3 regions of the Enterobacter cloacae complex sp. genome follow, and region 3 is predicted to be linked to each of the others. Evidence: predicted binding sites of a transcription regulator. Region 3 holds the regulator's gene; each other region holds the start of a gene.
The links. Region 3 encodes PhoB, which activates phosphate uptake and scavenging genes when phosphate is short. Its sites were predicted from a motif close to CTGTCATAAAACTGNCNNAT; they were not measured.
Positions count from the first base shown of each region.

Region 1: a site for PhoB is predicted at 3,578-3,597, ahead of glpT (glycerol-3-phosphate transporter). Genes of this name have one in related genera too.
Region 2: a site for PhoB is predicted at 3,986-4,005, ahead of pstS (phosphate ABC transporter substrate-binding protein PstS). Genes of this name have one in related genera too.

Region 1 is NZ_LT991957.1:332,856-342,929, reverse strand. It holds gene glpC (anaerobic glycerol-3-phosphate dehydrogenase subunit GlpC) at 1-622, opposite strand, end outside; gene glpB (glycerol-3-phosphate dehydrogenase subunit GlpB) at 619-1,836, opposite strand; gene glpA (anaerobic glycerol-3-phosphate dehydrogenase subunit A) at 1,826-3,454, opposite strand; gene glpT (glycerol-3-phosphate transporter) at 3,705-5,057, shown strand; gene glpQ (glycerophosphodiester phosphodiesterase) at 5,069-6,130, shown strand; gene yfaE (class I ribonucleotide reductase maintenance protein YfaE) at 6,214-6,468, opposite strand; gene nrdB (class Ia ribonucleoside-diphosphate reductase subunit beta) at 6,468-7,598, opposite strand; gene nrdA (class 1a ribonucleoside-diphosphate reductase subunit alpha) at 7,680-9,965, opposite strand.
Region 2 is NZ_LT991957.1:2,095,647-2,105,720, reverse strand. It holds gene phoU (phosphate signaling complex protein PhoU) at 1-32, opposite strand, end outside; gene pstB (phosphate ABC transporter ATP-binding protein PstB) at 59-832, opposite strand; gene pstA (phosphate ABC transporter permease PstA) at 880-1,770, opposite strand; gene pstC (phosphate ABC transporter permease PstC) at 1,770-2,729, opposite strand; gene pstS (phosphate ABC transporter substrate-binding protein PstS) at 2,857-3,897, opposite strand; gene stgD (fimbrial protein StgD) at 4,143-5,216, opposite strand; gene DBR02_RS10490 (fimbria/pilus outer membrane usher protein) at 5,226-7,748, opposite strand; gene DBR02_RS10485 (fimbrial chaperone) at 7,766-8,452, opposite strand; gene DBR02_RS10480 (chaperone-usher fimbrial major subunit) at 8,521-9,102, opposite strand; gene glmS (glutamine--fructose-6-phosphate transaminase (isomerizing)) at 9,546-10,074, opposite strand, start outside.
Region 3 is NZ_LT991957.1:3,151,766-3,161,839, forward strand. It holds gene sbcC (exonuclease subunit SbcC) at 1-411, opposite strand, end outside; gene sbcD (exonuclease subunit SbcD) at 408-1,613, opposite strand; gene phoB (phosphate response regulator transcription factor PhoB) at 1,801-2,490, shown strand; gene phoR (phosphate regulon sensor histidine kinase PhoR) at 2,512-3,807, shown strand; gene brnQ (branched-chain amino acid transporter carrier protein BrnQ) at 4,217-5,536, shown strand; gene proY (proline-specific permease ProY) at 5,618-6,991, shown strand; gene malZ (maltodextrin glucosidase) at 7,156-8,973, shown strand; gene DBR02_RS15620 (DUF2339 domain-containing protein) at 9,065-10,074, shown strand, end outside.

The DNA of each region.
Region 1 (10,074 bases), 2.8 Mb from region 3:
CAATCAGCGGAACGCCGCAGCACTTCTCTTTGCTCAGCAGCTGAACGCCCGTTCCCATGGCGTTCAGGACCTTCAGCAGGTCTTTCCCCAGCTGCGGATGGTTGTAGTTCACGTAGCAGCCGTGGAAGAAGGCGACCTGCTCGGCGAACCGCGCCTGTTCTGCCGCCACGGATTTATACCAGCGGCGGAAGGTGCCGTGAGAATATTTCGGCAGGCTGCGGTGATGGTCGATTTTGAGCGTTGCATCCAGCAGCCTGCGCACCGGCTTCAGGGCGGTGGCGGCATTGACGACCGGTGCGAAAGGCGTCGAGATGCTGCCCATCAGATCGGTATGGCTCAGTATCGCGTCACGCAGCGTCGGTTTCTGCGTGCTGTAGCGCGCGCGGGCGAGCTGGATGATATCGCCAATTTTCACGTCCGACGGGCAGGCAACTTCGCAGCGCTTGCAGTTGATACAGTATTTCAGCGCCTCGTCGTAAAGCGCTCCGTCCTTCAGGCGCAGACGTTCTCCGTCGGGACCGGCCTGCTTCGGGCCGGGATAGCGCGGATCGACGCCGCTGACCGGGCAAACCGTGGTACAAACCGTGCATTTGATGCAGTTTTCAAACCGGGTGTCGTTCATTGTGCTGCCTCCCTGCGCTGAATAATCTGCTCCGCAACGTGCAGCGCGGTGACGGCGCAGACGCCGCCGCCGCAGCCCTGCGCCACGGGATCGTACCCGCCCAGAACCGAGCCGATGGCGTACAGGTTTTCAACCGGTTGCCCGTCCAGCCGCGGGCGCAGCTGGGCGTCGACAATCACCCCGAACTGCTGCCAGGGCTGCGGAGTGAAAAAATCGCTCTGATACCAGTCCGCGCGGGAGGCGCTTTGCCGGACGTCCAGCCCGAGGATCGCCTCACGCACGCCCTCCCGACTGCTCAGCAGACCGTTACTGAAGAAGCTGCCGCTTGCCAGCACCGTATAGCGTGCGCGAAGCGGGATGTCGCCGTGGTTGCGGGTCCAGATTTCGCTTGCCGCGCCTTCTGCCAGGGTGATTTTTTTCACCTCGTCGCCCGCCATCCAGACGCCACCCTGGGCGACAAACTGACGCTGAAGCTGGGTATGCAGACGGATGCCGGGCACGGAAGGGGGGAGCGTCGGCAGTAAACCGAGCGTACAGGGCAGACGCGCCGAGAGCCAGCGCCAGAGCCGGTTATCCGTTAAGCCAAAGCAGGCGGGCATAAACAGGGCGTCGCAGGTCTCGCCGAGCGGTCGAAGCGCCGCGTACAGCTGCGGCCAGTAACGTTCATTATCCAGCAGGCGGGCAATGTTCACCGCCCGAAACTCGCTGGGGTTTTCGCGCAGCACGTCGAGTTCAGGGAGGTCAATCTCTGCGGTATCTGTCTGAACACCCTGCTGCCTGAGAGACGCGGCGGCCAGATGCGGCTGAAAGTCGAGGAATCCGCTGATCCCCACCACCAGCACGCGTTCCGCAGTGATGGGGGCGACAGGCACCTCTTCCGGGCTAAGCCAGGCGGCGCGCAGGGTGCCGAGCGGCGTGACGCGCTGATGGTTAAGCTCCGCGTCACCCTGCATGCGTGCGCCGCAGGTGGTGAGCAGATATTCGGTTTCACAGGCAAAGCGGGCCATATTCTCTGCGCCCGTCAGCCGGTAGGGATGTTCAGGCGGCAGATCTTCGAACGACGGCGCGCCCAGTAAATCCAGCGATCCGGAGGAGAAGTGCAGGGCGCTCTGACCACGAGTCACAATGGCGCAGCGCAGACCGCGCTGCGTCAGCTTAAGGCCGCACAGCAGGCCCGCCAGCCCGCCGCCGATAATCACGGTATCAAATTTCATGGGTGTGCTCCTTCTCCAGCCCGCAAAGCCCCTGATAGACCCAGCGGGTAAACTCGCTTTCGCGCAGGGCATCGCCCCAGGCGACGGGCTGAATGCCTTTCCAGCGCTCGTTTAAAAAATCGCTGAGCTGGGCAAGCGACTGGGTTGACGTGGTGGCGTGAAAACGTTGCAGCAGCCCGGCGGCACGGCAGGCGCACAGCTCCCCCTGACAGGTGCCCATCCCGACGCGCGTGCGGCGGCGTAAATCAAGCAGGCTGTTCACCGTCAGGTTTTCCACGGCATATTGCACCTCGCCTGCGGTCACGGCTTCGCATTCGCACACCAGGCTTCGGCTGAGTCGCCCTTCGCCAAGCCAGGTCGGAGTGCGGTCGCCGTGGCGGTAAATCGCCGAGCCGCGAAGCGGTGCGGGGAGCGAGATGATTTTATGCAGCGTTTTTTCTGTCGAGTGCTGCGAGCCGGGCAGGGCCCGCTCCGCCGTCACGCACGGCGTGGTATTGCCGAGCTTACGGCAGACGGCATCCGTGGCCCACTGCGCCATCAGCCGGTAGGTCATCAGCTTGCCGCCGGTAATGGTGATAAACCCGTCCATGCCGTCACGTTCGGCGTGATCGAGCAGCACGATGCCGCGGCTGACGTTACGCCCGCTCGGATCGTTATCGCTGGCGACGAGGGGACGCACGCCCGCGTAGGCACGCAGAATACGGGTCTGCGCCATCACCGGGGCCAGCTTTTCCCCTTCGCGCAACAGAATATCCACCTCTTCGGCGGTAACCCGGTTGACGTCAATGTCGCTGTAGTCAACGTGCGTTGACGTCGTACCGATGAGCGAAATGGTGTCACCCGGCACCAGAATGTCGGCATCGGACGGCTTGCGGCAGCGGTTGATGACGTGGTTATTGATGCGGTGATCGAGGATCAGCAGCGAACCTTTGGCCGGGAACATGCGGATGGATAAATCGGCGTATTCCGCGATGCGCTGGCCCCATATCCCCGCTGCGTTAACCACCACGGCGGCATACAGCTCGCGGTGTTCGTTGTACTGCGCATCAAACACGCGCACGCCGCGCACGGTATTGCCTTCACGAATAAGTCCGGTAACGTGGTGCCCGGTCAGGATATGCGCCCCGTGTTCCCGCGCGTCGAGCATATTGGCGGCGGTCAGGCGGAAGGGATCAACGGTTCCGTCAGGCACCTTCACCGCGCCAAGTAACGCCGGGTTCACCGAGGGTTCAATACGACGCGCCTGCGCCGGATCGATCGCCTCAGCCTGAATGCCTGCCGCCGTGCAGGCGGTAATAAAGGTTTGCTGAAAGTCGAAGTCGTCTTCGGGAAGGGTGATAAAAAGGCCGTTAGTGGGTTCAACGCAGTGGCGGGCGATGCGCCTGAGGATCTGGTTTTCAGCGATACATTCGCGCGCGGATTCAGGGTCAGTGACCGCATAGCGGGCGCCGCTGTGCAGCAGGCCGTGGTTACGCCCCGTCGCGCCGGTGGCGATATCGTGGCGTTCCAGAAGCGTGACGCTCAACCCCCGCAGGGCGCAGTCGCGTGCGATGCCGGCACCCGTCGCGCCACCGCCAATGATAATCACATCGCTTAAGCGTGGATCGTGAATTGTCATTGCCTTTCCTCTATGTTCGTTTTTTAGCATTTAGCCACATCAATCGTGTGGTTTGTTTGATTTCGAACATAAACGCGCGAAATTCGAAAGTGAAACGTGATTTCATGCGCTTTTTTGCGCATCCTGTCATATTTCTGTAACAATCTGTGCGTTGATTCACAGTAACATTCACCGTGATTTCTTAACATCGCCGCCTCTGTAGCCGGGCGCGAGATGCCCGGTCATTATTTGAAAGGCCACGGAGGCTGTTATGCTCAGTATCTTTAAACCTGCGCCACACCGGGCGCGACTGCCAGAGGCAGAGATCGATCCTCTCTACCGCCGTCTGCGTTGGCAAATCTTCCTCGGGATCTTCTTCGGGTATGCGGCGTACTATCTGGTACGTAAAAACTTTGCGCTCGCCATGCCGTATCTGGTGGAGCAGGGCTTCTCTCGCGGCGACCTGGGGTTCGCGCTGTCGGGGATCTCCATCGCGTACGGTTTTTCGAAATTCATTATGGGGTCAGTGTCGGATCGTTCGAATCCGCGCGTGTTCCTGCCTGCCGGGCTGATCCTCGCGGCAGCGGTCATGCTGTTCATGGGCTTCGTGCCATGGGCGACCTCCAGCATTGCCATCATGTTCGTGCTGCTGTTCCTCTGCGGCTGGTTCCAGGGGATGGGGTGGCCGCCGTGCGGACGCACCATGGTTCACTGGTGGTCACAGAAGGAGCGTGGTGGCATTGTGTCGGTCTGGAACTGCGCGCATAACGTCGGCGGCGGGCTTCCGCCGCTGCTGTTCCTGTTGGGGATGGCCTGGTTCAACGACTGGCACGCGGCGCTCTATATGCCAGCCTTTGGGGCGATCCTGGTGGCGATTATCGCCTTTGCGCTGATGCGCGACACGCCGCAGTCCTGCGGCTTGCCGCCAATCGAAGAGTACAAAAACGACTATCCGGATGATTACAGCGAGAAGCACGAAGAAGAGCTGACGGCAAAGCAGATCTTCATGAAGTACGTGCTGCCAAACAAGCTGCTGTGGTACATCGCGGTGGCGAACGTCTTCGTTTACCTGCTGCGCTACGGCATCCTCGACTGGTCCCCGACCTACCTGAAAGAGGTGAAGCACTTCGCGCTGGATAAATCCTCCTGGGCCTACTTCCTGTATGAGTACGCGGGCATTCCCGGCACGCTCATCTGCGGCTGGATGTCGGATAAAGTGTTCAAAGGTAACCGTGGCGCGACGGGCGTGTTCTTTATGACCCTGGTGACCATCGCGACGGTTGTTTACTGGCTGAACCCGCCGGGTAATCCATCAGTAGACATGGCCTGTATGATCGTTATCGGCTTCCTGATTTACGGTCCGGTGATGCTGATTGGCCTGCACGCGCTGGAGCTGGCGCCGAAGAAAGCGGCAGGCACGGCGGCGGGCTTTACCGGTCTGTTTGGCTACCTCGGCGGTTCAGTGGCGGCAAGTGCCATCGTCGGTTACACCGTCGACTTCTTCGGCTGGGACGGTGGCTTTATGGTGATGATTGGCGGCAGCGTGCTGGCGGTTCTGCTGTTGATCGTCGTGATGATCGGTGAAAAACGTCACCACGCTGAAGTGCTGGCGCGTCGTCAATAAGGAGCCTTGTCATGAAATTCACTCAACTTGCAGCCGGCCTGCTGCTGGCCGGTTTGATGACCGGCTCCGCGCTGGCGGCGGATAAAATCGTGATTGCCCATCGCGGCGCCAGCGGTTATCTGCCGGAGCATACGCTGCCGGCGAAGGCGATGGCCTATGCGCAGGGCGCGGATTATCTGGAGCAGGATTTGGTGATGACGAAGGACGATCGGCTGGTCGTTCTGCATGACCACTATCTTGACCGCGTCACGGACGTGGCGGAACGCTTCCCGGATCGCGCCCGTAAAGACGGTCGCTATTACGCCATCGACTTCACGCTGGCCGAGATCCGCTCGCTGACGTTTACCGAGGGCTTCGAGATTGAAAACGGCAAGAAGGTGCAGGTCTATCCGGGACGTTTCCCGATGGGCAAATCTGACTTCCGTATTCACACCTTCGAAGAGGAGATCGAGTTTGTTCAGGGGCTGAACCACTCGACCGGGAAAAACATCGGTATCTATCCGGAAATCAAAGCGCCGTGGTTCCACCATCAGGAAGGAAAAGACATTGCCGCTACGACGCTGGAGGTGCTGAAAAAGTACGGCTACACCAGCAAGCAGGATAAGGTTTTCCTGCAATGTTTCGATGCCGCGGAGCTGAAGCGCATCAAAACCGAGCTGGAGCCGAAGATGGGGATGGATCTCAATCTGGTGCAGCTGATTGCCTATACCGACTGGAACGAAACCCAGGAAAAACAGCCGGACGGGAAGTGGGTGAACTACAACTACGACTGGATGTTTAAGCCGGGCGCGATGAAGCAGATTGCGCAGTACGCCGACGGCATTGGGCCGGATTACCACATGCTGGTGGCGGAAGGCTCAACGCCGGGTCACGTGAAGCTGACGGGGATGGTGAAAGAGGCGCACGCGAGCAACATGCAGGTGCATCCGTATACCGTGCGTGCAGACCAGCTGCCGGACTATGCGACGGACGTGAATCAGCTTTACGACGTGCTGTATAACCAGGCGGACGTGGACGGGCTGTTTACGGATTTCCCGGATAAAGCGGTGAGTTTTTTGAAGGATAAACGCTGAAATTGCCGGGTGGCGGCTTCGCCTTACCCGGCCTACGAACTGCGGTTTTGTAGGTCGGGTAAGCGTAGCGCCACCCGACACTGTTACATCTCGATCTCTATATCGCCTTTTGCCCGGCAGCAGCAGGGCAAAATTTCCCCTTCACTGATAAAGGCCAGCGGTTCGGTCAGCCAGTCCACCTGGCCTGCGACCAGACGGCAGCGGCAGGAGCCGCAATAGCCTTCACGACACTGGTACTCTACCTCTACCTGATGCGCTTCCAGCGCCACCAGCAGGGAAGGGTGCTCTTCCTGGCACAGCACCTCTGTACCCGAAAGGCGTAGCGTTACGCGGGTCATCAGAGCTGGAAATCGCTCAGATCGTCGGTGTTGACTTCAGAGTCAATCTGACCGACCAGATACGAACTCACTTCCACTTCCTGCGGCGCCACCTGCACGTTATCGGACACCAGCCAGGTGTTGATCCACGGGATCGGGTTAGAGCGCGTCTGGAACGGCAGATCGAGGCCAACCGCCTGCATGCGGATGTTGGTGATGTACTCAACGTACTGGCAGAGAATATCTTTGTTCAGGCCAATCATGGAGCCGTCGCGGAACAGGTAGTCTGCCCACTCTTTCTCCTGCTGGGCGGCCTGCACGAACAGGTCGTAGCACTCCTGTTTGCACTCTTCCGCAATTTCCGCCATCTCCGGATCGTCCGTTCCGCTGCGCAGCAGGTTCAGCATATGCTGGGTGCCGGTCAGGTGAAGGGCTTCATCACGGGCGATCAGACGGATAATTTTGGCGTTGCCTTCCATCAGCTTGCGCTCGGCAAAGGCGAAGGAGCAGGCGAAGCTCACGTAGAAGCGGATTGCTTCCAGCGCGTTGACGCTCATCAGGCACAGATAGAGCTGTTTTTTCAGCGCCCGCAGGTTCACGGTGACGGTTTTGCCGTTCACGGTGTGCGTGCCTTCGCCCAGCAGATGCCAGTAGCTGGTCATCTCGATCAGCTCATCGTAGTAGTGCGCAATGCCTTCGGCGCGCTTCTGGATCTGCTCGTTGGTAACGATATCGTCAAACACCACCGCCGGATCGTTCACGATGTTGCGGATAATGTGGGTATAAGAGCGGGAGTGGATCGTTTCAGAAAACGCCCAGGTTTCTACCCAGGTTTCCAGCTCAGGAATCGAGATCAGCGGCAGCAGCGCCACGTTCGGACTACGACCCTGAATGGAGTCCAGCAGCGTCTGGTACTTCAGGTTGCTGAGGAAGATGTGCTTTTCGTGTTCCGGCAGCGCCTGGAAATCGATACGGTCGCGGGAAACGTCAACTTCTTCCGGACGCCAGAAGAAGGAGAGTTGCTTTTCAATCAGCTTTTCGAAGATGTCATATTTTTGCTGATCGTAGCGTGCCACGTTGACCGGCTGGCCGAAGAACATCGGCTCTTTGAGCTGGTCGTTTTTCGTCTGTGAAAAGGTGGTATATGCCATGAGTGTGTCCTGTGAGAGATTTTGTCAATCGGGCAAACAAAATCGTAGGCCGGGTAAGCGGAGCGCCACCCGGCATTTACATTAGATCTTACATGCGCCGCTTTCGCAGCCGTCGTCCTGAATTGACGGGGCCAGGTCGTCCTGTGCGTCTTCCGCACCGTCACGGGTGTTGTGATAGTACAGGGTCTTCACGCCAAATTTGTAGGCGGTGAGCAGGTCTTTCAGCAGTTGCTGCATCGGAACCTTGCCTGACGGGAAGCGCGTTGGGTCGTAGTTAGTATTGGCAGAGATCGACTGGTCGATAAACTTCTGCATGATACCCACCAGTTGCAGGTAGCCGTCGTTGTTTGGCATTTCCCACAGCAGTTCGTAGTTGTTGCCCAGCGTTTCGTAGTCCGGCACCACCTGACGCAGCACGCCATCTTTCGACGCTTTGATGCTGACGTGGCCGCGCGGTGGCTCAATACCGTTGGTGGCGTTGGAGATCTGCGAAGAGGTCTCGGACGGCATCAGGGCAGAGAGCGTGGAGTTACGCAGGCCGTGCGTTTTAATGGACTCGCGCAGGCCTTCCCAGTCGAGGTGCAGCGGCTCGCTGACGATCGCATCCAGGTCTTTTTTGTAGGTGTCGATCGGCAGAATGCCTTTCGCGTAGGTGGTTTCGTTGAACCACGGGCACGCGCCTTGCTCTTTCGCCAGCTCGTTGGAGGCTTTCATCAGGTAGTACTGAATCGCTTCGAACGTCTGGTGGGTCAGGTTGTTGGCGCTGCCGTCGGAGTAACGCTTGCCGTTTTTCGCCAGCCAGTAGGCGAAGTTGATCACGCCGATACCCAGGGTACGACGGCCCATTGCGCCGCGTTTTGCCGCCGGGATTGGATAATCCTGGTAGTCCAGCAGGGCGTCGAGCGCGCGAACTGCCAGCACGGCCAGCTCTTCCAGCTCGTCCAGGCTCTTAATCGCACCCAGGTTGAACGCGGAGAGCGTACACAGGGCGATTTCGCCGTTTTCGTCGTTCACATCGTCCAGCGGTTTGGTCGGCAGGGCGATCTCCAGACACAGGTTAGACTGGCGCACTGGCGCAACGACCGGGTCGAACGGGCTGTGGGTGTTGCAGTGGTCAACGTTCTGAATGTAGATACGACCGGTAGAGGCACGTTCCTGCATCATCAGGGAGAACAGGTCTACCGCCTTCACGCGCTGCTTGCGAATGCTGTCGTCTTTTTCGTATTTGGTGTACAGACGCTCGAACTCGTCCTGATCGGCGAAGAACGCGTCGTACAGGCCCGGGACGTCGGACGGGCTGAACAGGGTGATGTCTTCACCTTTCAGCAGACGGGTGTACATCAGCTTGTTGATCTGCACGCCGTAGTCCATGTGACGCACGCGGTTGCCTTCAACGCCGCGGTTGTTCTTCAGAACCAGCAGGCTTTCCACTTCCAGGTGCCACATTGGGTAGAACAGGGTTGCTGCACCCCCGCGCACGCCGCCCTGAGAGCAGGATTTTACTGCCGTCTGGAAGTGCTTGTAGAACGGAATACAGCCGGTGTGGAACGCTTCGCCGCCGCGGATCGGGCTGCCCAGCGCGCGGATACGGCCAGCGTTAATGCCGATACCGGCACGCTGGGAAACGTATTTTACGATGGCGCTGGAGGTGGCGTTGATGGAATCCAGGCTATCACCACACTCGATCAGAACGCAGGAGCTGAACTGACGGGTAGGGGTGCGCACGCCAGACATGATTGGCGTAGGCAGAGAAATTTTGAACGTTGATACCGCATCGTAGAAACGCTTCACGTAATCCAGACGGGTTTCACGCGGGTAATTCGAGAACAGGCAGGCGGCCACCAGAATATAGAGGAACTGGGCGCTTTCGTAGATCTCACCGGTCACACGGTTCTGAACCAGGTATTTACCTTCGAGCTGCTTCACCGCCGCGTAGGAGAAGTTCATGTCGCGCCAGTGATCGATAAACCCGTTCATCTGCTCGAACTCTTCTTCCGTATAGTCTTCCAGCAGATGCGTGTCGTATTTGCCCAGCTCAACCATTTTCACCACGTGATCGTAAAGCTTCGGCGGCTCGAACTGGCCGTAGGCTTTTTTACGCAGGTGGAAAATCGCCAGACGCGCAGCGAGGTACTGATAATCCGGTGCGTCGCGGGAGATCAGATCCGCCGCTGCTTTGATAATGGTTTCGTGGATATCAGACGTTTTGATGCCGTCGTAGAACTGAATGTGAGAACGCAGTTCAACCTGGGAGATAGATACGTTGTTCAGTCCTTCTGCTGCCCAGTCGAGAACTCGATGGATTTTGTCCAGATTGATACGCTCGGTGGTACCGTCGCGCTTTGTCACCAGCAGACTCTGATTCATGTGGGTTTTTACCTGTCCGTGAAATAAAAAATATCCCCCGCTTATCCACAGATCCGTCTTGTGACTAACTCTGTGGATAAATACTACATATAGGGGTTTTGCGATAAGA
Region 2 (10,074 bases), 1.1 Mb from region 3:
GAAATGTGTTTATTAAGATTGAGGTTGTCCATGGTTTCTCCACATGCACTAAGGCAAATCAACCGTAGCGGCCAGTAATGTAATCTTCGGTTTGTTTCTTCGCGGGCCGGGTGAACAGCGCGTCCGTATCGCTGAACTCAATCAACTCGCCCAGGTACATAAACGCCGTGTGGTCAGAACAACGGGCAGCCTGCTGCATGTTGTGGGTGACGATCACTACGGTGTAATCCTGCTTCAGCTCGGTGATCAGCTCTTCAATACGCCCGGTTGAGATCGGGTCCAGCGCTGAGCACGGCTCATCCAGCAGCAATACTTCCGGGCGAATGGCGATACCGCGCGCAATGCACAGACGCTGCTGCTGACCACCGGAGAGAGAGTACCCGCTCTGGTGAAGTTTATCTTTGGTTTCGTTCCATAATGCGGCCTTGGTCAATGCCCACTGCACGCGCTCGTCCATGTCCGCACGTGAGAGCTTTTCAAACAGACGCACGCCAAAGGCGATGTTGTCATAGATCGACATCGGGAACGGCGTGGGTTTCTGGAACACCATCCCCACCTTCGCGCGCAGCAGGGCGATATCCTGGGTATTGGTCAGGATGTTGTCACCGTCCAGCAGAATTTCACCTTCTGCACGCTGCTCCGGATAGAGCGAATACATTTTGTTGAAGGTGCGCAACAGCGTGGATTTACCACAGCCAGACGGACCGATAAATGCCGTGACCTGGTTCTTCGCGATATCCAGGTTGATATTCTTCAGGGCATGGAATTTGCCGTAGTAGAAGTTCAAATCACGAACCTGAATCTTACCCGGGGCAGTATCAACCATACTCATTGACTCATTTCCTCATTCGGCGCCGCGATGTGCCGCGCCGTAAAAATTTAACCGTGTTTCTTCTTCGCGAAAATGACGCGCGCCAGAATGTTCAGCAACAGTACGCAAAGGGTGATGATCAGCACCCCGGCCCAGGCCAGCTGCTGCCATTCCGCGAATGGGCTCATCGCAAATTTAAAGATCGTCACCGGCAGGTTGGCGATCGGCTGCATCATGTCCGTGCTCCAGAACTGGTTGGAGAGCGCGGTAAACAGCAGCGGTGCGGTTTCACCGGCAATACGGGCGATAGCCAGCAGGATACCGGTCATGATCCCCGAGACGGACGCTTTCAGGGTGATCGCCGAAATCATCTTCCATTTCGGCGTGCCCAGCGCGTAAGCCGCTTCACGCAGGCTGTCCGGCACCAGTTTCAGCATGTTTTCAGTGGTACGAATAACGATAGGCACCTGCAACAGCGCCAGCGCAATCACGCCCGCCCAGCCGGAGAAGTGTTCCATTTGAGCCACCACGATGGTGTAAACAAACAGACCCACAACAATCGATGGGGCAGACAGCAGAATGTCGTTAATAAAGCGGATGACTTCAGCGATCCAGGATTTACGGCCATACTCCGCCAGATAGATACCCGCCATGATGCCCAGCGGCGTACCGAAAACGGTCGCCCACAGGATCAGCAGGCCGCTACCCGCCAGGGCGTTTGCCAGACCACCGCCCGCCGTGTTCGGCGGCGGCGTCATCTCGGTGAACAGCGCCAGGGACATTCCATCGATGCCGCGGGTGATGGTGGACATCAGGATCCAGATCAGCCAGAACAGGCCGAACGCCATCGTGGCCATGGAAAGCGTCAGCGCAATGCGGTTTTTAATCCGGCGCTTTGACTGCATTTTGCGACGGGATTCCGCAAGCTGAGCGGTGTTTTGCATGTCGAGAGTCGCCATTAGCGTGCCCCCTCGTTTTTAGCCAGACGCATAATCATCAGCTTGGAGATAGCCAGTACGATAAAGGTGATAACAAACAGGATCAGGCCCAGCTCCATCAGCGCGGCAACGTGCAGCCCGGATTCCGCTTCGGCGAATTCGTTCGCCAGCGCAGAGGTAATGCTGTTGCCCGGCATGTACAGAGAGACGCTGTCGAGCTGGTAGGTGTTGCCGATGATAAAGGTCACCGCCATGGTTTCACCCAGCGCGCGGCCTAAGCCCAGCATGATGCCGCCGATCACCCCATTTTTGGTGAACGGAAGGACGATGCGCCAGATAACCTCCCAGGTGGTGCAGCCGATGCCGTAGGCCGACTCTTTCATCATCACCGGGGTTTGTTCGAAGACATCGCGCATAACCGCCGCAATGTACGGAATAATCATGATGGCGAGGATCACGCCAGCCGCCAGAATACCGATACCGAATGCCGGACCGGAGAACAGGGCGCCCACAAACGGAACGGCAGAAAGCACGTTACCGACCGGCTCCTGGAAGTACGTTGCAAACAGCGGAGCAAAGATAAACAGGCCCCACATGCCGTAAACGATACTTGGAATGGCCGCCAGCAGTTCGATGGCGATACCCAGCGGGCGTCGCAGCCAGCCCGGCGCCAGCTCCGTCAGGAACAGAGCAATACCGAAGCTTACCGGCACCGCAATCAGCAGGGCGATAAAGGAGGTTACCAGCGTGCCGTAAATCGGCACCAGCGCACCGTAGATATCGTTCGGCGCATCCCACTCTTTGGTCCACAGGAAGGCGAAACCAAATTTCTGAATGCTCGGCCAGGAGGAAAAGATCAGGGACACGATAATGCCGCCCAGCAGCAATAGCACAATCAGCGCAGCCAGTTTCACCAGGGCGCTGAAAATCATGTCACCTTTTTTACCCGGAGGGTTAAATGCAGGCTTGGTTGCAGCCATAAATTACTCTTCTTTTTGAGACGTCTTACGAATATGCCCGGTGGCGCTGACGCTTACCGGGCCTACAGGATGAACCGTAGGGCGGGATCGCTGCGCGCCACCCGCCATCTTCGTCAAAAATATCCTGTTAGTACAGCGCTTTACCGCTGCTGTCTTTCACGTTGGTTTTCCATGCAGCGCGAATCTGCTCAACCACGCTGTCCGGCAGGCTGGCGTAGTCCAGGTCGTTAGCCTGTTTGCCGCCGTTTTTGTATGCCCAGTCGAAGAATTTCAGCACTTCTGCACCCTGCTCAGGTTTCTTCTGATCTTTGTGGACCAGAATGAAGGTGGTAGAAGTGATTGGCCACGCATCGTCGCCTTTCTGGTTAGTCAGGTCCTGCGCGAAGGATTTACTCCAGTCTGCGCCTTTTGCGGCGTTAGCGAAGTTCTCTTCGGTCGGGCTAACCGGTTTGCCGTCAGCAGAAACCAGTTTGGTATAAGCCAGGTTGTTCTGCTTCGCGTAAGCGTATTCTACGTAACCGATAGAGCCCGGCAGACGCTGTACGAAGGCAGCGATGCCGTCGTTACCTTTACCGCCCAGACCGGTTGGCCAGTTAACGGTAGAGCCGGAACCGACTTTGGATTTCCACTCTTCGTTCACTTTTGCCAGGTAGCTGGTGAACACGAAGGAGGTACCGGAACCGTCAGCGCGGCGAACCACAGCGATGTTCTGCGAAGGCAGCTTAACGCCCGGGTTCAGCTTAGTGATGGCTTCGTCGTCCCATTTTTTGATTTTGCCCAGGTAGATGTCGCCCAGGGTTTTGCCGTCCAGCACCAGCTCGCCTGATTTCAGGCCAGGGATGTTAACGGCCAGCACAACGCCGCCGATCACGGTCGGGAACTGGAACAGGCCTTCCTGATTCAGTTTTTCATCAGACAGCGGAGCGTCGGATGCGCCGAAATCAACGGTATTCGCGGTAATTTGTTTTACGCCACCGGAGGAGCCGATACCCTGATAGTTAACCTTGTTGCCGGTTTCTTTCTGGTAGGTATCCGCCCATTTGGCATACACCGGCGCAGGGAAGGTTGCACCAGCGCCAGTCAGGCTTGCTGCTGCGAAGGCAGAGAAAGCGCTCAGAGATAAGGTCGCGGCGACAACAGTTGCGACAGTGGTACGCATAACTTTCATAATGTCTCCTGCAAGGATTTCGTAAATCATTGTTTAAGTGGCTACGATGAGCAAAATAGGACAAACAGGTGACAGATAAATGTACGAATTATGACAGTTTTATGACAATCAACGCATTTGCGTTAAGTGCATGATTTAAATATAAATAAAATCACATTCTTGTCATGATAATGTCACACTGAGATGCGTTAAGCCTGGTTCAAAGACGGGAATATGACAACGGCTGTCATAAACAGCCGTTGTCATTAATTCAGAATTTCGAGGGTAAGGGTTGCCCAGGCTTCAAACGCGCCGGGCTTCGGGATACTCCCCGTCGCGCTGGCCGGGGCGGCAGAGAAGGTGAGCGAGTTAACCTCGGCGCCCCCCTGGTTGGTTCCCATATCCATCTCCATGTTTCCCCCGTTAACGTTGACGACGCGATCCCATTTATCATAAATAACGATCCCTACGTCATCATTGCCGTTCACTTTCATCATCGCGGCATCGGCGTCAACGGGATCGGCATGGAAAACGGATCGGACGATGTTCTCATCCAGCATGCCGGTACATTTCACCTGAATCATCTTGCGGATTTTATGGCTACCGACCGCCTCGCCTTTGGTGGCAGAAAACGCGCTGGCGGGAATGTCTCCAAAATCAATCTCCAGCGACTGGCCCGGCGCGATCTCGCAGTTTTGCGGTACCACGATGTCCCCGACAATTTTTATTTCGGCGAGCTTCTCGGTACTTGCCAGAGAGGACGCTTCATCGATACCGCCATAGAGCGTGGCAATCGTCGTCCCCGGAATGGTAACTTTTCCAATAAAGGGCTTGTCGATCAAAAACGATATTTTTACCTGAGAGCCGGTATCAAGCGTTGCATCTGAGCCTTCTACACTGGAGGCATAACAGTACATACCGGACGTCACCCGGTTGGGCTCCGACTCAAAGGGAACGGGCAGATAGTCACGTCCCAGCACGTGAATAGAGGACGCAATACTGAGGTGATCGTTCAGCGTGTAGTAGGTATAGCCGTTTTTAACGGTATTCACGCTTAAGGGCGAACGTGCGGTGAAATAGACGCTGCGAAACGTGGTGGTGAAATGAGTCAGGCAGTTACATCCCAGTTTATACCGGGAAGGCGATTGCAGAGTCTTCAGATCGCGCACCTCCGTTCCCGCCTGGTTTTTATCTGCCGGTATTTCTGCCCCGTTAAGATTCAGGTTGAAAATATAGGTGCCGCCGATGGCGAAGCACACCCCGCCTTCTGTGGTCGCAGCGTAGGTAAAAGGGGTCAAAAACAGCATGGCGACTGCTAAAAAAGTGATACGTCGATTCATCTCATTTCCCTATTGGCACACTACCGCTGTTTGAACCAGTTCAACGCCCGTTGGTTTGGGGAACTGATAATGGACCTCGCAAGGTTTTGTCTTTTCACTCCCCCACTTCAGCGTGAACGTTCCCTCTTCCGGCATGCCCGAAAGATACAGCTCGCCATCCTCGCCGGTGATGCCCGACACGCTGCCCGTCGCCAGTTCGGCAGACGCCACTGCGCCAAAGGGAACCGGTTTGCCGTTAGACTGTGTGACCTCAAAGAGCACGCGATAGCCCACGTGGGTGATAAATTCGGCCCGCACTACCGCACCTCGCGTGGGGATGACGTTAAGCACGCTGTTCTCCAGCTCGACGTTTGCTTTTTCAAAATAGCCGCTCTCAATTTCCACACGATTTTCATCGTAAGCGTTTAGCTGCGTTTGAACGGTGTAGCCTCGCCAGTCCGTTGCCGTACCGGTGCCGTTTTCCATTGCCAGACCGGCTGCGCCGGGTGCTTTTATCAGCGCCACGGTTTCTCCCATCTCCTGCGAGAACGTCACCCCATCGCCGTGCAGCAGAACCCCACCGCGCGCGCCGTAGTTGAGCCGCTGACTCTCCTGGTTGTAGTCATAGCTGCCGTTAACCGAACCATAGGTTCCGTCATATCCCACTCCTGCGCTGCTGCTGTACACCCTGTCATCCGCATCCCAGGACTGCTGGAGGTTCCAGGAGAGATTTCGGTTATCAAGCGCCGTACCGTTAAAGCCAAGCTGGTGCATCCCTTTTCCCCTGTTGTTCTGCGTAAGGCCGTAGCTCACATAGCTGTCCGGCAGCAGTTCAGACAGCGGCACCGATAACGACAGCATAAATACCTGCTCGCTTTCTCGTTCGTCGCTATCTGAATACTCCGCGCTCTGCGCCGTCGTGATGGAATCGCTATAGTTCCAGGAGAGGTTCCAGGAAAGCGCCCGCCAGACATTGCTGTAGCCAAGCTGAACCAGGCGTTCAACTTCGTCGGTTTGCCAGTACTGCTGACGGCTCAGCGTGAAATAAATGTTCCCCATGCCATCGCCGAAATTCTGCGTCCAGGTTCCTTCAAGCCGGCTGCGCCGGTTGCCCGTTACCCAGAAATCGCGCTGATTGTTCTGGCGTGATGCCCATTCATTGAGGGTGTAGTAGCCCTGCGTTGAATAGCGATACCCCACCAGCCGCAGCGTGGTATCCGTTTCATCAAACCGTTTCGAATAGAGAAAACGCCAGGACTGGCCAGACTCCTCTGAGCCCTCGTCCGTAAACTGCGCGCGAGCCTGGGTGATATCGACGGAAAACGCGCCCGCTGCGCCCACATCTTTGCCGATCCCCACCGCTGCCGAGCGATAGTCTTCCGCGGCCTGCACGCCACTGTATACCGTTATCCCGGCAGGAAAGCCGTGTAGCACCTGCGCCTGAAAAACGTTAGGCTGGAAATCGCTTTGATCGCGCAGTTCGCCCGCGCTGATATCGACGTCGGTCTGATCTTCACGCCTGAGGATAGCCAGCGAGGCGTAGGGCTGCGTGAAGTGTTGCTCACTGCCGTCTTCTTCTTTGATGGTCACGTCCAGGTCGCCGCCGGAGCTGGTGGTGTTTAAATCTTTTAGCGCAAACGGTCCCTGCGGCACGGCAGATTGGTAAATGATGTAGCCGTTCTGCCGAATAATCACCGTCGCATTGCTTTTCGCCACGCCCCGAACGACCGGCGCAAAGCCCGTCAGGCTGGAAGGAAGCATTTCATTATCGGTATACAGGCGCACGCCCCGCACCTGGGTACTGTCGAAGACATCGCTTGCGGTCCAGGTATCACCCAGCATGATCTGGCTGCGTAACGCCGCGAGGTTACGCTGCGCATAGGTGCTGATGGAATGGTAATCCGAATGACCGTCAACGATATTTAGCGTGCTGTAGTTGCGTAAACGCCACGCGCCGACGTTGGCTCCGTTTCGCAGGTTCAGATAGTAGAACTCGCTGTTGTCGTCGTCATCAGACTGCAACGTGCTGGAGCCGGAAAAGTCATAGTTCATCATCAGCGCATTAATGCCCTCATCCCAGCGCGCAGGATTGATGGTGCCGCGGGCGGTGGTATCAATGTAAATCTGCGGCAACGTGACGTTGAGCAGCAGCTTATCGGTATCAAACGTCCATGTGGCGCCAGGGATCAGCGGTGTGGGATCCACACAGGCATTCTCGTCCAGGCGATCCAGCGAGGCGATCGCCGCCACCTTAGCCCCGAATTCTGCAAGCACCGTCCTGACGTGTGTAAAACAGGGATGCAGCCCATCGCCAGCCTTATTTTTAACGAAGGCGACGTCCCGGCTATCGATAAATTCATCGTTAACATGAATATCAACTTTATAAGACCCGGCAGGTAACATATTGACGCGGTTAAACTGGTGGATATCGACATCCACCGGATGGTCAATTTCGAGAAGCGCAGGGTTAAAGATATCTTTTGCCAGCGTCACGCCTGAAAAGCCGAGAGATACCCCCGATGCCAGCGCAATGAAAAAACGGAAATACCCCATATAAAACATCCCTATATTTACAGCGTGACGTGAATTTCCTGACTGATTGCACCAAAATCGTTAACGAAGCGCCAAATCAGCGCGCGACCGTTAATCCCTTCCGGGAGCGGCAAACGCACGGTGTCAAAAGGGGGAATAATATTTAACGTAACGTCTTTGCTGTCGACGGTAACATTCATAACGTTAATATGTAGCGGGCTCGGATTTTCAATAACGAGCTGTCTGTTTTGAATGCTCCATTTAACCTTTGCCGCAGCCCGTTCAGTCGTCATATTCAGTTTCGCCGGACGCCAAAAAAGTTTTATCCGCGTCTTAATCGCAATTTCGAGCGAATTAGGGTTTGAACTGGACGGCGGAATATTTTTGATGTTGAGCCAAAACAGCGATTCCCGATCGTCAGGCAGTTCGCCCTTCACCTTCATGATGCGTAATATTTTTTCCTGCCCTGCCTCTAGCCTTGAAACGGGCGGAATAACGGTAAAAGGAGGCTTATGCGCCGATGTATCTTTCTTGAAAGGATCGACCCACGTCTGTATGAGATAAGGCGTGGTTGATTCATTATTTTTTATGCTTATTGTCGCATCGGATTTATCACTACTATAAATAACGCGGGTTCCACCAATAATGACGCCAGCGGTCGATAAGGGTGTCAAAAATGAAAAAAAGATCATGATTAACGGGGTCAATAAACGCCTTGAATACATCAGTTATCCTCACATCCTGTGGAGGAGCCTGCAAAATGATAAAACAGGCTCCCGGCGAACAGCTGAGATTATTTCAGGTATTCAATGGTGAACTGGGAATCCGCGTTTGCAGTACCCGGCGTAACCGTAGCCAGCGTCTGCACAAACTTCGCTTTGAAGCCCATGTCCGCTTTGCCGTCGGTAATAGCGACATAGTTTGAATTGTTGTACAGCGGGATCGCCGTATCATCATTCAGGTTGAAGAGCTTGATGGCAACGCCGGTAGCCGTAACGGCTTCACCTTCGCCGGTGTAAATACCGTCAGTACCCGTTTCGCCGTTAACAGGCGTGCCAATAGACAAATACCCTTTGCCGATGGTGTCTTTATCTTCTGTTCCGTCAAAGCGAACCGCTGCCTGAGTATAGGTTGCAGGGCATTTTTCCAGTTTAATATGGAAATCTTTTACTGACGCCGTTGAGTCAACGCCGGTGAACGCCGTTTTCGCAACGCGGCCAATATTCACCGTCTGGTCGACGGTATCAGACGTAACTTCACACGTTGAATCAATAACCTCTCCGCGGAAATGAACCGTACCATCCGCAGCCAATGATTGCCCTGCCATTAACGCCGAAGCGAGTGCAATCGCCACCGTAATTCCAGTGTTTTTCATGTTAACTCCATTAATTAAATAAATATTGCGCTTATCATAAAGACAACGCCATCCCAAATGCGGGGAAATCATATTCTCCGGGGATAAAGTTCTTCAAGGGGAGATTTTAAATTAATGGAATAATGAAAAAGCCTGTATGGAATAATAATAGAGAAAGTTAAATACAATATTATTTTAGTTAAACCATCAATATTTCTTTTCAGTATACACATAAAAAGAAGTCAGCTTTTATCAACGGGCTATTTTTAGGATTCCGTTAATAAAAGCTGATCGTTTAGTGATCAAAATAAAGATCATTTATGCACAAACGTCATTTCGAACGTTATTCATACAATAAAGTAACGAAATACGTCAAAATAAGATAATTGATAGCAAACGGAGAGATTATTTGAAAAAGAGTAAGGGAATAATGGCTACACAACGTGTAGCCATTAACAGGAGGGTTATTCTACGGTAACGGACTTCGCCAGGTTACGCGGCTGGTCAACGTCGGTGCCTTTGATCAGCGCCACGTGATAAGCCAGGAGTTGCAGCGGAACGGTGTAGAAGATCGGCGCAATCACCTCTTCCACATGCGGCATCTCGATGATGTGCATGTTGTCGCTGCTGACGAAACCGGCGTCTTTATCCGCGAAGACGTACAGCACGCCTCCGCGGGCGCGGACTTCTTCGATGTTAGACTTCAGTTTTTCCAGCAGTTCGTTGTTTGGTGCAACAACGATCACCGGCATATCCGCGTCAATCAGCGCCAGCGGGCCGTGCTTCAGCTCGCCTGCCGCGTAGGCTTCCGCGTGGATGTAGGAGATCTCTTTCAGCTTCAGCGCGCCTTCCAGCGCGATAGGGTACTGATCGCCACGGCCCAGGAACAGAGCGTGGTGCTTATCAGAGAAATCTTCAGCCAGCGCCTCAATGCGTTTGTCCTGAGACAGCATCTGCTCGATACGGCTCGGCAGCGCCTGGAGACCGTGAACG
Region 3 (10,074 bases):
GGCGGTTTGTTCCAGCTTATCCGTGACTTTGTCGGCCAGAATTTTGCCGTCTTCGCAGCGGGCCAGCTCCACACGCGGTGCCTGTAAGTTTCCGTCCGGCTGGTTGCGGGCACGGTTCTGGCTCCAGAAAGCGCGATAGGCGACGCCTTTAACCTCGAACTCCACCTCTGCCAGACATTCGGCGGTATCGCGCGTCATCAGGTCGTTTTGGGCCTGGGAGACCTTATTAAGGCGCGGCGTTTCGTGGTAGAGCGCCAGGCAGATAGCGTCCAGCAGCGTGGTTTTACCTGCGCCGGTGGCACCGGTGATGGCAAACAGCCCGTTGCTGGCGAACGGCTCCGCGGTGAAATCAATTTTCCACTCGCCTTTCAGTGAATTGAGATTTTTCAGACGCAGGCTCAGAATTTTCATGCGTTTTCTTCCTCGTCATTGAGGGTATGCAGGGTCTGGGCAAACAGCTCGTTAAGCCTCGTTTGCCTGGCCTCGTCCATCTCTTCATGCGCAAGCCGCCGCGCGAACACCTCTTCAACCCGGAGTTCGCTCAGCGTTTCACGTTGAGCGCTCAGCAGAATTTTCTCGCGCTGCTCGCGGCTGCGGCGTACCAGCAGCACCTCCACGGGAAGATCTTCCGTCAGCGTCTGAATTTTACGCTGCATATCGTACAGGTAGTCGTCGGTGGCGATTTCGATATCGAGCCAGACGGGCGGGCTAAGCGCTGCGCCGCGCCACTGTTCAAGCTGGGCGGTAATGGCGGCCAGATCGCCTTTCAGCACCGCCAGCGGCTGGGTGACCGGCACCTCAAGCGTCTCAACGGCGCTGAGTTTGCCGTCGGTGAAGCTCACCAGATGCACGGATTTGGCTTTGCCCGTTTCGTCAAAACTGAGCGAAATGGGCGAGCCGCTGTAGCGGATGTGCTCGCAGCCGCCGATGATTTGCGCCCGGTGAATGTGCCCGAGGGCAATGTAGTCAGCGGGCGGGAAGTTCTGCGCCGGAAACGCGTCCAGCGTACCGATATAAATTTCGCGCACCGCGTCACTCTTACTGGCCCCGACGGTGGTGAGGTGTCCGGTGGCAACGATCGGAATGGCCTGTTCACCGCGCAGGGCACAGGCTTCCGTATGTTGCTGGTGGTAATAGCGCGTGATGGCCTGCAACAGATGCTGCTGCTTTTCGCTGCCGGACAGGCCGGCCTGGCTTTGCACGATATCGCGCGGGCGTAAAAACGGGATAGGGCACAGCACCGCGCCCGGCGTGCCGTCGCGTTTTTTCAGGATCTGCGGCGCGTGGCCGGCGCTGGCTACCACGGTGGTATTGAGGTACGCCAGAATATCGCGGGATTCGTTCAGCATCGCCACGGAATCATGGTTTCCGGCGACAATCACCAGATGACAACCGGTTTGCTGGAGGTTGACCACAAAACGGTTGTACAGCTCACGCGCATAGCTCGGCGGCGATCCGGTATCAAAAATGTCGCCCGCCACAATGATTGCGTCCACCTCGTGAGCCTGAGCCGTCTCCAACAGCCAGTTCAGGAACGCTTCATGTTCCGCGGCGCGGCTTTTGCTGTAAAAATTTTGACCCAGGTGCCAGTCTGAGGTGTGAAGTATGCGCATAAGAGATCCGTGGCAATAATAAGAAAGCAGGATTATAAACTTTCGGGGAGCGGAAAATAACCGCTGTAATAAAACAACAGTTTGCCATTTACCGTGGTAATGTTTTTCATAAATCTGTCATAAATCTGACGCATAATGACGCCGCATTACAGACTTGTAACTTAAATACGATAAGACAGGGCAAAGTATGGCGAGACGTATTCTGGTCGTAGAAGATGAAGCTCCGATCCGTGAAATGGTGTGCTTCGTGCTTGAACAAAATGGCTTCCAGCCGGTTGAAGCGGAAGATTATGACAGCGCGGTGAACCAGCTGAATGAACCCTGGCCCGACCTGATCCTGCTGGACTGGATGCTGCCTGGCGGTTCCGGATTGCAGTTTATCAAGCATATTAAGCGCGAGGCGATGACCCGCGATATCCCGGTAGTGATGTTGACGGCGCGCGGTGAGGAAGAGGATCGCGTGCGCGGTCTGGAAACCGGCGCGGACGATTACATTACCAAACCGTTCTCCCCGAAAGAGCTGGTGGCTCGAATCAAAGCGGTGATGCGCCGTATTTCACCGATGGCGGTGGAAGAGGTGATTGAGATGCAGGGGCTGAGCCTCGATCCTACCTCACACCGGGTCATGACCGGTGAAAATCCCCTCGATATGGGGCCCACCGAATTTAAACTCCTTCACTTCTTTATGACACACCCGGAACGCGTTTACAGCCGCGAACAGTTGCTGAATAACGTCTGGGGAACTAACGTCTATGTCGAAGACCGAACGGTTGACGTCCATATTCGCCGCCTGCGTAAAGCACTGGAACTGAGCGGCCACGATCGCATGGTACAGACGGTCCGCGGCACGGGTTATCGTTTCTCGACCCGTTTCTGAACAATGACAGGAGTGTGACGCGTGCTGGAACGTCTGTCATGGAAAAGGCTCGTCTTTGAACTGATCTTATGCTGTATTCCGGCCCTCATTCTGGGGGCTGTTTTTGGCTATCTGCCGTGGTTTTTACTGGTGGCCGTGACGGGACTGCTCGTCTGGCATTTCTGGAATTTACTGCGCCTGTCATGGTGGCTATGGGTCGACAGGAGTATGACACCTCCGCCGGGAAGCGGGAGCTGGGAGCCGCTGCTCTACGGCCTGCACCAGATGCAGATGCGTAATAAAAAGCGTCGTCGTGAGCTGGGAAGCCTGATCAAACGCTTTCGCAGCGGCGCGGAGTCGCTGCCGGACGCGGTGATCCTGACGACGGAAGAAGGGACCATCTTCTGGTGTAATGGCCTCGCGCAACAGCTGCTGGGCCTGCGCTGGCCGGATGATAATGGCCAAAATATCCTTAACCTTCTGCGTTATCCCGAGTTCACGCTGTATCTGAAAAAGCGCGATTTTACCCGTCCGCATAACCTTAAGCTCAACAACGGTCGTCATCTGGAAATCCGCGTGATGCCCTACAGCGATCGGCAGTGGCTGATGGTGGCGCGTGACGTAACCCAGATGCACCAGCTTGAGGGCGCGCGCCGTAACTTCTTTGCTAACGTCAGTCACGAGCTGCGTACGCCGCTGACGGTGCTTCAGGGCTACCTGGAAATGATGCAGGAACAAACGCTGGAGGGGGCGCCGCGTGAGAAAGCGCTGCATACCATGCGGGAGCAGACGTTCCGCATGGAAGGGCTGGTCAAACAGCTGCTGACGCTTTCAAAGATTGAGGCAGCCCCGTCGCTGGCGCTAAACGACATCATTGACGTGCCGATGATGCTGCGGGTGGTAGAGCGCGAGGCCCAAACGCTGAGCCATAATCAGCACACGCTGGCTTTTGACGTTGATAACACGCTGAAAGTGCTTGGCAGTGAAGATGAGTTGCGCAGTGCTATCTCAAATCTGGTGTATAACGCCGTGAATCATACCCCGCAAGGGACGCATATTACGGTGCGCTGGCAGCATACCCCGGCGGGCGCTGAATTTAGCGTCGAGGACAACGGCCCGGGGATTGGGCCAGAACATCTCCCGCGTCTTACCGAACGGTTCTACCGGGTGGATAAAGCGCGCTCGCGGCAGACCGGGGGAAGCGGACTGGGGCTGGCAATCGTGAAGCATGCGGTGAGCCACCACGACAGCCGTCTTGATATCGAAAGTACCCTGGGCAAGGGCACGCGCTTCAGCTTCGTGCTTCCGGAACGATTAATTGCCAAAAAAAGCGCCTGATGGCAGGCGTGTCAGTTTACCTTTCCACGGGCCAGCGTTTGCTGGCTCGTTTGCTTTGCAGTCAAGCGAAACGCGGCTGAATATTATACGGCTGCTGCTTTTTTGTTCGCATGATTAGCCATGAGTTTTTCTTATACATGGCATATTATTTTGGTCTGCATTTTCATGCTGGCATATTGTTCTGGTTTTACGATCCCTCCTTGCCTTTAAACGTTATAAGCGTTTAAATTGCCCCCCATATACTGTCAGACCGACTGTATATGCGTGGTAAATCGAAAAACTATTCTTCTCCACGCCAGGACGGGAGCATATCCCGCTGAAATTGAGCAAATTTTCCGCTGCATTGTCCCGTCAGGGATGGCGAAAATCTCAACGTTTTCAACACCACATCCACAGGCAGTAAGGTTTTATGACCCATCACTTGAAATCGCGTGACATTATCGCGCTGGGCTTTATGACATTTGCGCTGTTCGTTGGCGCAGGCAACATCATTTTCCCGCCAATGGTTGGCTTACAGGCGGGTGAACACGTCTGGACGGCTGCGTTTGGCTTCCTGCTGACTGCCGTGGGTCTACCGGTACTGACCGTCATCGCGCTGGCGAAAGTGGGCGGCGGTGTGGACAGCCTCAGCACCCCGATTGGCAAAGTGGCCGGCGTTCTGCTGGCAACCGTCTGCTATCTGGCCGTTGGCCCGCTGTTCGCAACCCCGCGTACGGCGACCGTCTCCTTTGAAGTGGGTATCGCTCCGCTGACCGGTGACGGTGCGATGCCGCTGTTTATTTACAGCCTGATTTACTTCGCCATCGTGATTCTGGTTTCTCTCTATCCGGGCAAACTGCTGGATACCGTAGGGAACTTCCTGGCACCGCTGAAAATTGTGGCGCTGATCGTGCTGGCGGTTGCGGCTATCGTCTGGCCTGCGGGTCCTATCAGCTCCGCGATGGACGCGTATGAGAACGCGGCGTTCTCAAACGGTTTCGTGAATGGCTATCTGACGATGGATACGCTCGGCGCGATGGTGTTTGGTATTGTTATCGTTAACGCCGCGCGTTCTCGCGGTGTGACCGAAGCGCGTCTGCTGACCCGCTACACCATCTGGGCTGGCCTGATGGCCGGTGTCGGCCTGACGCTGCTGTATCTGGCGCTGTTCCGTCTGGGGTCAGATAGCGCAACGCTGGTCGATCAGAGCGCAAACGGCGCGGCGATCCTGCATGCTTACGTGCAGCACACCTTTGGTGGGGCAGGCAGCATGCTGCTGGCAGCGCTGATTTTCCTCGCGTGCCTGGTGACGGCGGTGGGCCTGACCTGCGCCTGTGCAGAGTTCTTCGCCCAGTATCTGCCGCTCTCTTACCGCACGCTGGTGTTTATCCTCGGCATCTTCTCCATGGCGGTGTCGAACCTCGGTCTGAGCCACCTGATTCAGGTATCCATTCCGGTGCTGACGGCGATCTATCCGCCATGTATCGTGCTGGTCGTGCTGAGCTTCACGCGTCCGTGGTGGCATAACTCTACGCGAATTATTGCGCCAACCATGTTTATCAGCCTGATTTTTGGTATCCTTGACGGGATCAAAGCATCAGCATTTGCAGAAATCCTGCCAGCCTGGACACAGCGTCTGCCGCTGTCCGAGCAGGGCCTGGCCTGGCTGATGCCTTCCGTTGTTGCGCTGGTTCTGGCGATTGTTTGGGACCGTGCTGCCGGGCGTCAGGTAACCTCCAACGCTCATTAATCAACGGCAACAAATTGTTTAACCACGGGGCTTAAGGCCCCGTGGTTTTTTGTTTTTTTCGTGTTGAATGGCAAGATTTTAATGGAAAGCACTAACAAACTTAAACGTGGATTGAGCACCCGCCACATCCGCTTTATGGCGCTGGGCTCGGCTATCGGCACCGGTCTTTTTTATGGCTCGGCAGATGCCATCAAAATGGCCGGTCCAAGCGTTCTGCTGGCCTACATCATCGGCGGCGCCGCGGCTTATATCATCATGCGTGCGCTGGGTGAGATGTCGGTTCATAACCCGTCTGCAAGCTCGTTTTCACGCTACGCGCAGGAAAACCTGGGCCCGCTGGCCGGTTTTATCACCGGCTGGACCTACTGCTTCGAAATCCTGATTGTCGCGATTGCTGACGTAACGGCGTTTGGTATCTATATGGGGGTCTGGTTCCCCGCCGTGCCGCACTGGATCTGGGTGCTGAGCGTGGTACTGATCATCTGCGCCGTTAACCTGATGAGCGTGAAGGTGTTTGGCGAGCTGGAGTTCTGGTTCTCCTTCTTCAAGGTTGCGACCATTATCATCATGATCCTCGCCGGTTTCGGCATCATTATCTGGGGTATCGGTAACGGCGGTCAGCCAACCGGCATTCATAACCTGTGGAGCAACGGAGGCTTCTTCAGCAACGGCTGGCTTGGGATGGTCATGTCGCTTCAGATGGTCATGTTCGCCTATGGCGGTATCGAGATTATCGGCATCACCGCCGGGGAAGCGAAAGACCCTGAGAAGTCCATTCCGCGCGCCATTAACTCGGTGCCGATGCGCATCCTGGTGTTCTATGTGGGCACGCTGTTTGTGATTATGTCCATCTACCCGTGGAACCAGGTGGGCACCAACGGCAGCCCGTTTGTTCTGACCTTCCAGCATATGGGCATTGCGTTTGCGGCCAGTATTCTCAACTTTGTGGTGCTGACCGCCTCGCTGTCGGCCATCAACAGTGACGTGTTCGGCGTGGGCCGCATGCTGCACGGCATGGCGGAGCAGGGCAGCGCGCCGAAGGTGTTTGCCAAAACGTCGCGTCGCGGCACTCCGTGGGTAACGGTGCTGGTGATGACCGTGGCGCTGCTGTTCTCGGTCTACCTGAACTACATCATGCCGGAGAACGTCTTCCTGGTAATCGCGTCGCTGGCGACCTTCGCTACCGTGTGGGTGTGGATCATGATCCTGTTGTCGCAGATTGCGTTCCGTCGCCGCCTGTCGCCAGAAGAGGCCAAAGCGCTCAAGTTCAAAGTGCCGGGGGGCGTGCCAACGACCATCGTCGGCCTTATCTTCCTGGTCTTCATCATTGGCCTGATTGGTTATCACCCGGATACCCGTATCTCCCTGTACGTGGGCTTTGCGTGGATCGTCCTGCTGCTGGTGGGCTGGATGTTTAAATGCCGCCGCGACCGTCAGCTGGCGGAAGCAGAGTAAGATAAAAATGCCGGGTGGCGCTGCGCTTACCCGGCCTACACGCCCTTTTGCCCCGGCAAAAAGTCTCATCCCCCGTCCTCCTCCCCCAATAAATTCCGTCATGGTGAGCTAACCTTAACAACCCTGTGGCAAGGTGACGTCAATTTCATCAAAGGGGATTCGTGATGTTAAACGCCTGGCACCTTCCGGTTGCCCCATTTGTTAAGCAAAACAAAGACAACCTTGTGATTACGCTCTGGCTGGCGGGGGAAAATCAGCCTGAACGCGTGACGCTGCGCGCCGAAGTGGATAATGAAGAAACGTCGCTGAAAATGCACAAAGTGCGCAGCCAGCCGCAGCCGGGCATCACGGCGTGGCGGGCAAATATCGATTTGCGCAGCGGGCAGCCGCGACGCCGTTACGGCTTTAAGCTGCTGTGGAATAACCGTCAGCTGTGGTTTACCCCGCAGGGATTTAGCCGTTTTCCGCCCGCGCGCCTGGAGCAGTTTGCGGTGGACTGTCCCGATAGCGGCCCGCAATGGGTTAACGATCAGGTCTTTTACCAGATTTTCCCGGACCGCTTTGCGCGTTCCGAAAAGCGCACCGCCGATCAGGACAAGGTCTACTACCATCATGCGGCCGGTCACGACATCATCCTGAAAAAATGGGATGAGCCGCTGACCGCCCAGGCGGGGGGATCAACCTTTTATGGCGGCGATCTCGACGGTATCAGCGAAAAACTGCCGTACCTGAAAACGCTCGGCGTGACGGCGCTCTACCTGAACCCGGTGTTTAAAGCGCCAAGCGTGCACAAATACGATACTCAGGATTATCGCCACGTTGACGAGCAGTTTGGCGGTGACGAGGCGCTGCTGCGGCTGCGTCATAACACGCAAAAAGAAGGTATGCGTCTGATCCTCGATGGTGTGTTCAACCACAGCGGGGATTCTCACGGCTGGTTTGATCGTCACAATCAGTCGATGGGGGGCGCTTGCCATAATCCTGACTCACCGCAGCGTGACTGGTACAGTTTTGACGAGGAGGGGCGCGCTCTGGACTGGCTGGGCTACCCGAGCCTGCCGAAGCTCGATTTCCAGTCGCCCTCGCTGGTGAACGAGATCTACGGCGGGGAAGACAGCATCGTGCGCCACTGGCTCAGGGCACCGTGGAATATGGACGGCTGGCGGCTTGACGTGGTGCATATGCTGGGGGAAGCGGGTGGGGCGCGAAATAATCTACAGCATGTCGCCGCCATTACCCGCTCGGCAAAAATGGCCCGCCCGGAGGCATTCGTTTTCGGGGAGCATTTTGGCGACGCGCGCCAGTGGTTGCAGGCAGATGCGGAAGACGCGGCGATGAACTATCGCGGCTTCACCTTCCCGCTGTGGGGGTTCCTCGCAAACACCGATATCTCTTACGATCCGCAGCATATTGACGCCGAAACCTGCATGGCGTGGATGGATAACTATCGCGCCAGCCTGTCGCATCAGCAGCAGCTGCGGATGTTCAACCAGCTCGACAGCCACGATACCGCGCGCTTTAAGTCGCTGCTGGGTAAAGATGTGGCGCGCCTGCCGCTGGCGGTGACCTGGCTCTTCACCTGGCCGGGCGTACCCTGCATCTACTATGGCGATGAAGTCGGGCTGGACGGCAACAACGATCCGTTCTGCCGTAAAACCTTCCCGTGGGAGCCTGAAAAGCAGGATCAGGATCTGTTCAGCCTGTACCAGCGCATGGCGACGCTGCGCAAGCAGAGCCAGGCCCTGCGCTACGGGGGCTGTCAGGTGATGTACGCCCACGATAACGTGGTGGTGTTTGTCCGCGTCTACAACCAGCAGCGCGTGCTGGTCGCAATCAACCGGGGCGAGGCGTGCGAAGTCGTGCTGGACAATTCCCCGCTGCTGGCCGGTAAAACGTGGAAGAGTAAAGAGGGCAAAGCGACGTTCCTGGAGAGCGTGCTCACGCTTCCCGCTATCTCTGCGGCGGTCTGGTTCGGCGGTTAACCGCAGGCAGACGGGTTTTCACCTTTTAAGATGGCGCAAATGCAACTATTTGTGTCAATCTTAACGGATCGTTTACGGTGAAGGTGGAAACATGGACGAGCTTTACATCCTTGGCTGTTTGTTCCTGGTTTTTGCGCTGGTAGTGGCACCCGTGCTGGCGGTTATCGGCTTTAACCGAAGCACGGCGGCGAAGCAGGAGATCGCCCGGCTTCGCCAGCGCATTGAGGCGCTTGAGCAGCGTGGTGTGGCTGAAAAAGTGCCGGAGCCGGTGCAGGCCGTCACGCCGGTGGAGGAACCAGCGGCAGAGGCCGTTACCGCACCTGTCGATCCCTGGCGTCCCGAACCGCCCGTCACCGAAGCAAAACCTGCACCTGTACGGGCGGCAAAACGGCCTTCTGCCTTCGGCGGCATTCTCTCCTCGCTGGCGCGCTGGTTCATGCAGGGCAATCCGCTGGCGAAGCTGGGGATTGTGCTGCTCTTCCTGGGTCTCTCTTTCCTGCTGCGCTATACCGTTGAACATTCACTGTTCCCGCTTGAGCTGCGCCTTGCTGCCACGGCGCTGTTTGCCATGGTTCTGCTGGTCATTGGCTGGCGGCTGCGGCACAGGCAGCGTATCTATGCCCTTATTCTACAGGGCGGGGCGACCGGCGTACTCTACCTGACCGTCTTTGGCGCATTCCGGCTGTGGCAGATGCTGCCGATGACCCTGGCGTTTGCGCTGCTGGTGGTGATTTGCGCGGCGAGCGTTGGGCTGGCCGTTCTGCAAAGGGCCCTGAGCCTTGCCATGCTGGCGAGCCTCGGCGGGTATCTCGCCCCGCTGCTTCTGTCGACGGGCGGGGGAAGCTTTGTGGCGCTGTTCTCCTTCTATCTTCTGCTGTCCATCGGCATTCTCGTCATCAGCATCTGGCAGCACTGGCGCGAGCTCAATCTGCTCGGGCTGCTCTTTACGTTCGGCGTTGGCGGCTTGTGGGGGCTGAGCTACTACCAGCCTGAAGACTACGTCATCTGCCAACTGTTTCTGATCGCCAATACGCTGATTTTCGGCGTGTTTAGCGTAGCGCTGTCGCTGCGGGCGCAGGAAAAGGGCAAGCAGATTATTGA